2 regions of the Bacillus sp. 05T21 genome follow, and region 1 is predicted to be linked to the other one. Evidence: riboswitches for the same ligand, from Rfam matches in the RefSeq annotation. Region 1 holds a riboswitch; the other holds the start of a gene.
What was found. A riboswitch is a leader RNA that binds a small molecule or an ion and turns the genes downstream of it on or off. The one in region 1 is predicted to bind cyclic di-AMP.
Positions count from the first base shown of each region.

Region 1 (4,222 bases):
CGAAAGGGCCGGAAATCATTTTTTTGTAAGAAAGGGAACATATTTTGTTCATATCCACTTTTGAACGAAAATGGGAAAATAAATTGAAAAATAGCTGTTGATACATATTTTTCTTCGATCGTTTGTATTGCCTCCATTTATATTGTTTCCTTTCAATGTAAGCTATAGAAACAACATGCCCTAATCTGCTAAAAAATAACCAGAGGATTTTTATATAATTAAGAATGAAAATTCAGCTTATTTATTAGGCGACATGTATAATGTTATGTATACTAAAAGGAGTAGAATTGTGTTTTGAAAAGGGGGATGTATTATGCGTATTTTAGTATTAGGAGCTGGAGGCGTTGGAGGTTTTTTTGGTGGACGACTTGCCGAAAAGGGAGAAGATGTAACTTTTCTCGTACGTAGTAAACGGAAAGAACAATTAGAGGAAAAAGGTCTTGTTATCCGAAGTATTAACGGCGATTTTTCATTTCAACCGAAGCTAATAACGAAAGAAGATATTACCACTCCATTTGATGTGATTTTATTCTCAACAAAAGCGTATCACCTAAACGAGGCAATAACAGATTTGAAACCATTTGTAGGAGAGAATACAGTAATAATTCCAGTGTTAAATGGTATCGCTCATTTAACACTATTACAAAAGGAATTCGACGTGGAAAAAGTAATTGGCGGTTTATGCTTTATCGAGACGACGTTAAACGATCAAGGAGAAATTGTACAAACTAGTGTTGCCAACAGACTTGTATTTGGGGAAATTAAGCCTCAAGATTCAGAGAGAATAAAGCTTATTTCTAAAACATTTGCAGATACAAAAGCTAGTTTTGTTTTAAGTGAAAATATTGTGCAAGATATGTGGCATAAATATTTATTTATCACCGTAATGTCAGGTGTGACAACATTAATGCGTGCGCCGATAGGACCGATTCGCGAGAGTGATGGAGGCCGAGAATTTATTAGAAACTTATTTGAAGAATCAGTGCAAATCATGAAATCTATGGGGGCTCCAGTTAAGGACAATATCGTCCAGGAACATATGAAAACGATTGATAAAATTTCGTATGATATGAAGTCATCTATGCAGCGTGATATGGAAAAAGGCTCGCTCATTGAAGGGAAATACTTGCAAGGGTATTTACTTGATTTAGCAGAACAGTTTTCGATAGATACTCCTTTGTTAGGAGCTGTGCATCAAAATTTAAAGGTATATGAAAAAATGATTTTAAATAAAGAAATGGTATGAAAAAGAGTAAAGGATAGCAAAATATAAATGTTGCTATCCTTTTTTTGTTTCTTTTTGACAATTTATTCGTTTCTTTTCGGTTTATCTGTCGTATTTCGTTCTCTTTCACGTTTACCATATAGCTGATTAATTTCATTTGCTACTGCATCTAAATATGAATCGGAAAAAAGTGGCTTCTTTTCTTTAGACATACGGGTCTCCTTTGTGGATTTTTAGTATTCATTATGTATATTTTTCAGTGGATTATGCGCAATCGTTTTAATTTTTTTCTTTTTAAAAATTTTTGTTTACTTTTTGAAAATAAAGGAGTATTATAATCCACAGTTTCAATTTTCTAAATCGCTGAAGCCGCATGGTGCGGGGGACCCGTTCTTATGGATTAGTACATAATCCAATGGGGTGAATCCTTGAAAAAGGTAGGGCTACTCATAGGCCCGAATCCGACAGCTAACCTCGTAAGCGTTATATTGAGAAGGAAGGTGGAGCTTGTGCGACAAAAAAAATAATGTCTACAAGTCTATTTCATTATGGCTTGTAGACATTTTTTGTTTTCTGAAGAAATAGTTTATCCGCTGTAATTAGCAGAAAAATTCGTGCAAAATTATTGGAGAGTGGACAGCGTTGGTTTCATCTATCAAAAGGTTTTTAATTGGAAGGCCGTTAAAATCAACTGAGTTAGGAGAGCAAAAGCTTAATAAAACGAAGGCGCTAGCAATTTTATCTTCTGACGCATTGTCATCGGTTGCATACGGACCAGAGCAAATTTTAATTGCTTTAGCAGGTCTTGGAGCAGTAGCTTATTGGTATTCCATTCCGATTGCTATTGGGGTATTAGTATTATTGACAGCTCTTATTTTATCTTATCGACAAATTATTTTTGCTTACCCTCATGGCGGCGGGGCATATGTTGTATCAAAAGAGAATTTAGGGATGAATCCAGGCTTAATAGCAGGAGGATCTTTATTAGTTGATTACATTTTAACGGTTGCAGTAAGTGTATCTGCGGGTACAGATGCGCTCACATCTGCTTTTCCTAGCTTACATGCACATAATGTAATCATTGCGATTATATTTGTCATATTGATTACCATCTTAAATTTAAGAGGCGTAACGGAATCAGCTTCCGTTTTAGCATATCCTGTTTATTTATTCGTTTTAGCACTATTTATATTAATTGGTGTAGGGATATACAATATTTTAACGGGACACGTTTCGCAGGCTTTGCATTCGCCAATTGGAACGCCAGTTGCAGGAATTAGTTTGTTCTTACTGTTACGAGCATTTGCTTCAGGAAGCTCTGCTTTAACGGGTGTTGAGGCGATATCTAACGCAATTCCAAACTTTAAAGATCCTGCACCTAACAATGCAGCGAAAACATTGCTTGCAATGGGTGCATTACTTGCAGTTTTATTTTCTGGAATTGTCTTTTTAGCTTATTATTACGGAATTAATCCAAGTAAGGAAGTAACAGTCGTTTCACAAATTGCTGAACAAACTTTTGGACGTAATTTCATGTACTATTTCATACAAGGTACAACAGCTTTAATATTAATTCTTGCGGCTAACACAGGTTATTCTGCATTTCCGCTATTAGCGGTTAATCTTGCAAAAGACAAGTTCATACCGAGAATGTTTACGATTAGAGGAGACCGCCTAGGTTATTCAAACGGTATTATTATACTTGGGATTTCTTCGATTATTTTAATTGTAGCTTTTCAGGGGAAAACAGAACACTTGATTCCGCTATATGCAGTAGGGGTATTTATTCCGTTTACACTTTCTCAAACTGGAATGGTACTAAAATGGCTTCGTGAAAAGCCTGAAGGATGGGCTTTAAGATTAACGCTTAATTTAATTGGTGCAGTCATTAGTTTTATCGTAATGAGTATGTTCTTTTTAACTAAATTCGCACAAGTTTGGTCGATCCTTATTTTCTTACCTGCCATTATCTTCTTGTTCCATCGAATAAAGAAGCATTATGATGCAGTGGGGGATCAATTAAGTTTAAAAACTTGTGAACCACTTGTTCCGATTGAAGGGAATGTAATTGTCGTTCCTGTAGCTGGTATGACTCATGTAGTAGAAAATTCATTGAACTATGCTAAGGCTCTTTCTGCAGATCAAGTTATCGCTGTATATGTTGCTTTTGACAGAGAAGAGGAAAAGAAATTTGAAGAGAAATGGGAGAAGTGGCAACCTGAAGTAAGGCTTGTTACATTACATTCTCATTATAGAAGCATTATTCAGCCGCTTACAAAATTTATTGACACAGTGCAATATAAAGCGAGTGAATCAAATTACCGAGTTACGGTCGTTATACCACAGTTTATTCCGAAAAAAGGTTGGCATAACATTCTTCATAATCAGTCTAGTTTACTCATTCGTGCGTATTTACTCTATAAAAGAAATGTTGTTATTACGACAGTACCGTATCATTTGAAAAAGTAAGGAAATTTTTTAAGGATAACTTCACGAAAGTGAAGTTATCCTTTTTGTGTATATGCTATGCATAATTGCATATGGATCCGAAAAGTATATTAGTATAATTTTAATGATTATGAATATGTAGTGTTTCCTGTTGTGGTATATAGATAGTTTAATCGAGAAAGTGAATTGAATTTTATTTTGGGATAAGGACATGAGATCTTGAAAATAAAGGGAATTAAAATACTTCTTTACGTTATATAAATAGCTGTGTTTAAATGACCTTACAGTACAAAACTTACATGAAAACAAAACGAAATTTCATACTTTCATACGTTAATTGGTTTAAAATGAATAATATTTTCATGTAATATATTCACTGTGTGAATGTGGAAATCGCAATAAAATAGAAAATTTATACAGTTTTATTCATACTAAGCACATATGAAAAGTTATGAAGTGTTTTATAACAATAAGTAAGTACTGTAGAAAAAAGTTAGAAGAGATGGTTCGTACATGACTCACGGTGAGAACGTTCTCTATTTTTAACCA
Region 1 is NZ_JBFTMD010000005.1:46,885-51,106, forward strand. Features, by position in the region: gene AC1DKZ_RS12415 (hypothetical protein) at 1-137, opposite strand, end outside; gene panE (2-dehydropantoate 2-reductase) at 314-1,246, shown strand; gene AC1DKZ_RS12425 (hypothetical protein) at 1,309-1,437, opposite strand; cyclic di-AMP (ydaO/yuaA leader) riboswitch at 1,577-1,723, shown strand; gene AC1DKZ_RS12430 (APC family permease) at 1,868-3,694, shown strand.

Region 2 (4,222 bases), on a different contig from region 1:
TTGGAAAAGATTTTTTTTCCCCATCTTTGTAACCAAACACTCTATATGCCTTTTTTCGTCCACCAACAGTTTTAAAATATGGTTCTGTAAAATATTCTATTTGTTTGATATGAATCTCCCACCTTTCTAGACGCCTTAAGTAATTAGTTTATATATTGGAAGAAAGATAAACAGCTACTGTAAGGTTGGACTACAAAAACAGCTCAGGGCTGGTTTTAATGTACTTCTGTATTCTTTGATTACTTTGTAGATAGTATTTTTCATCAGTTCGAATATTGAATAAATTGCACACTAATTATTTCTCTATTTGCCCATCTAGAATAGGTCTCTTTTATTATTATTTATAACGTTTTTAAAATTAGCTTCTCTTTAACAATCTTTTTTCTCTGATGATTTATGTTTTACTCTATAAGAGAGTGCGGTAACTTGTTGGGAATATTTAAAACCCTTTTCAGATTTTTCGGAAACCCATTTCGAAACAGGTCTTAGTAAACTATTTATGCTGACAATAAGAATGGTTCCTGTTATAGCTATAAGTAAATAGCCGCTACCTGCTAATGTTCCTACAGCCGCAGAACACCATAAGGTTGCTGCGGTATCCAGTCCTCGAACTGTCAAGCCATCTTTCATAATAACTCCAGCACCTAAAAAACCAATCCCGCTTACAATTTGAGAAGCTATTCTTGTAGGTGTATTATCGGTTGGAGTGAGTACACTTAATAGTACAAAAAGTGCAGCACCTACGGAAACAAGTATATTTGTACGTAATCCAGCAATGCAATTGTGCCATTGACGTTCTAATCCAATTATTGCTCCAACAAGTATTGCTACAAGTAACCTAAGTAGAATGTCTAGTTCCATATTTCTGTCTCCTTAATTTCCATCCTTAATGATCATCATGCTCTAAATTGACTTGTTGTAATGGAATCACCTTTGTTTTTTTTATAATTTTATAGCCGAACCAAAATACAAGAAACAGCAGTAAACCAATATAAGTAGCAAGTACTTCATACCAATCGACATGTGACCCTATAAAGACTGAATAATTCTGTCCTAATATAATAATAGTACATATTACAAAAGCCAAAATAGGACCGATAGGATACCACTTTGCTTGATACGGGAGCTTATTTAAATTCTTTTGTTGATGTAAAAAAGCCTGACGAAAACGATAATGGCTTATAGCAATCCCTAACCATGCAATAAATCCACAAAGTCCCGAAGCATTCAAAAGCCATATAAACGCTTGCCCTTCTCCAAATAAAGAAGCTGCAAACGCTACGATTGCCACAGCCGTTGTCATAAGTAATGCATTAATAGGAACACCTTGTTTATTTACTTTTTTTAAGCACTTTGGAGCTTTCCCTTCTCTTGCCATTACCCATAACATTCGGGTTGCAACATACATTCCGGAATTACCAGCTGATAGAACAGATACCAAGATAACTGCATTCATAATAGAAGCTGCAAATGCAAACCCAATTTTCTCAAATACTAGTGTGAAGGGACTCATTGTAATATTACTAATATCATTGTTAACTAGATTCGGATCTGTGTAGGGAACTATGACTCCAATTACGCAAATGGTAAGTATGTAAAATAAGAGAATTCTCCAAAAGATTTGCCGCACAGCTTTTGGAATATGCTTTTCAGGTGCTTTACTTTCTCCAGCTACAATTCCGACCATTTCTGTACCTTGAAAGGAAAACCCCGCAATCATAAACACACTAAGAATAGAAAGAAAACCTCCATGAAACGGTGCGTCTCCAATTGTTAGATTGTGAAATCCAATAGGATTTCCTTTGAAAATTCCAAATATCGTGGCTATTCCTAACATAATAAACACGACTATAGTAATAACTTTTACAAGTGAAAGCCAAAACTCCATTTCTCCATAATGTTTCACTGAAAGAATATTAATTCCAAACATAAACAGTATGAATAACGCACTCCACAGAATAGATGGACTGTATGGAAACCAATATTTCATAAGAATAGCTCCTGATGAAATTTCAACTGCAAGAGTAATAGTCCAGCTAAACCAGTAATTCCAACCAATCGCAAAACCAAATGCAGGATCTACAAATTTAGAAGCATACGTACTAAAAGAACCAGATGTAGGCATATACGCTGCCATTTCTCCCAAGCTGGTCATCAACAGGTAAACAATACACCCCATCAACAAATAAGCTATAATTGCTCCACCAGGTCCTGCTGTATGAATCGTATTTCCGCTTGCTATAAATAACCCCGTCCCAATGCTTCCACCTATAGAAATCATTGTTAAATGTCGCAGCCCTAATTCTCTTCTTAATTCAGAAGGTCGGGAATTAGAAGAAAAAGAAAAAAGTGAATTTTTCGTTTTTATGGGTGTCTCTTTCAAGTATCTCATCCTTTTTTTGAATTATTTTCCAGAAAAAGAGTATAAAAAAAGACACCAAAGTTCACCCAGTGTTTTTAAAAATCACCATAGTATCCCCTCTCGAAACGCTTACGAGGTTAGCTGTCGGATTCGGGCCTTGAGAATAGCCCTACCTTCATTTAAGAAGGATTCACCCCAAGTGCAATCGCACAAAATTTGGTTCCCCCGCTCCATATGGATTCAGCGAATAGTGATATGAATTTATGTACAATATATTACTCCTATGCCCTCTTGTTTGTAAACAAGAAAATTAACGTTTTTTTCAGGGGAGGGATTTTTCGCGCTGTACACTTTATTTATAATTTGAATTCTTAAATTAAGTTACATACTTTAAAAAAAGTGAGAATTACAAGTATAGTAATACATGAAGAAGAGTTTGAATTAAATAAAAATACTATGCCTCATTTTTATTAGGTCTATTATCTACTAGTGTCTTTACTACTTTTAATTACATTGACTGCTGATAAGTGGTGTTCTGGTAACTAAGTTCTATTAATGATCCAAAAGGATTTATGAAATAAAAAGATGAATATTTATTTATATACAAATTCTATCTAAAGAAAGGTGATAAGAAGAAATGGAATATCTAACAGTCCCTGAGCTTTTTTTCTTACTATCTGTAGATGATGATACTCAAACTATACAACCTCCTTTACAATCAAATATAGAAATGTTCATTACAATAAGCATATTGCTAGAGCTTTACCTTCAAAAGTATATTTATATAGATCATGAATTTATTGTACATAGGACTAGTAAATCATCTGATATCCCTTATTTACAATATACCTTAGATTTAACAAAACACTTAGACGACAATCACAATTTCAGAATATGGATACTAACAATTTGCGGAAAACAACGATCAAGTCACAAACTATACAATTCTGTTTTAGATTATATACAACGAAAAAAGCAAATAAAAGTAATTGAAAAACGAATATTAAGTTTATCATTTCAAAAACGTTATATATGTCTTCAAACCAAAGAACAAACCCCTACCTTCTTACGAAAAAGAGCTTCAAAAAGAGGAAAACAATACTTATCTATGTTAATCCTTTTCCTAGCTATGGATTTAAACGAACTTTTAAAAGATACAATGTTTCAAAATGATTATGAATATCTAATTCAATTATAAGAATACAATAAACAATTATCTGAAATTAAATTCATACAAAAGCTAATAACAAACATTAAAAAAACTTTGCCTACCCTTTCGATATGGAAAAATGACCCATTTTCAGGTATGTAAAAAAAGTAAACCTCTGATTTAAATAATCAGAGGTTTCTTATAGTTCACATAACCCATCATTATCAGTAGTCAACGATGTGTAAAATTTATTTTTGCGAATACGGCTCACTTTTTTCGTTTTGGGGGAACTTAAGAATCTTAACTTGATAGCGATGTGGTGCTACCCCATCGCTATCAAGCTAAGCTCATGTAACGTCAACGATAAGCGAGATTGTTTCTTTTTTTCGAAATCCTATATGTAGGTGCTTTAAAGATTTGCATACGAAATAAACCCTAACGGGTTTCATTTTTTGAATTAAGCCGCTTGATTATCAGACATGGCACAATTGTAAACGACACCTAATATATCAAAGACTGTTTTCTTCTCATATCGATGAGATTTTCTCCCGTTTTGCTGTAGGAGGTTAAACAGGCGAATTAGAATCTTTGATAGCTCTTGGGTGTCTTTCTGTATAGCTTGGAAAAGAAGAAGAAAGTAATCTTTAATCATATATATGGCCTTATATTCACTCAGTTCTCGTTTCTTTTTTATAAGAAGTAATTGCCGC
Region 2 is NZ_JBFTMD010000025.1:65,802-70,023, forward strand. Features, by position in the region: gene AC1DKZ_RS26955 (hypothetical protein) at 1-40, opposite strand, end outside; gene AC1DKZ_RS26960 (MgtC/SapB family protein) at 370-861, opposite strand; gene AC1DKZ_RS26965 (amino acid permease) at 887-2,383, opposite strand; cyclic di-AMP (ydaO/yuaA leader) riboswitch at 2,473-2,618, opposite strand; gene AC1DKZ_RS26970 (hypothetical protein) at 3,000-3,560, shown strand; partial or broken gene AC1DKZ_RS26975 (transposase) at 3,970-4,222, opposite strand, start outside.
Region 2: another riboswitch for cyclic di-AMP. It lies ahead of AC1DKZ_RS26965 (amino acid permease); the one in region 1 lies ahead of AC1DKZ_RS12430 (APC family permease).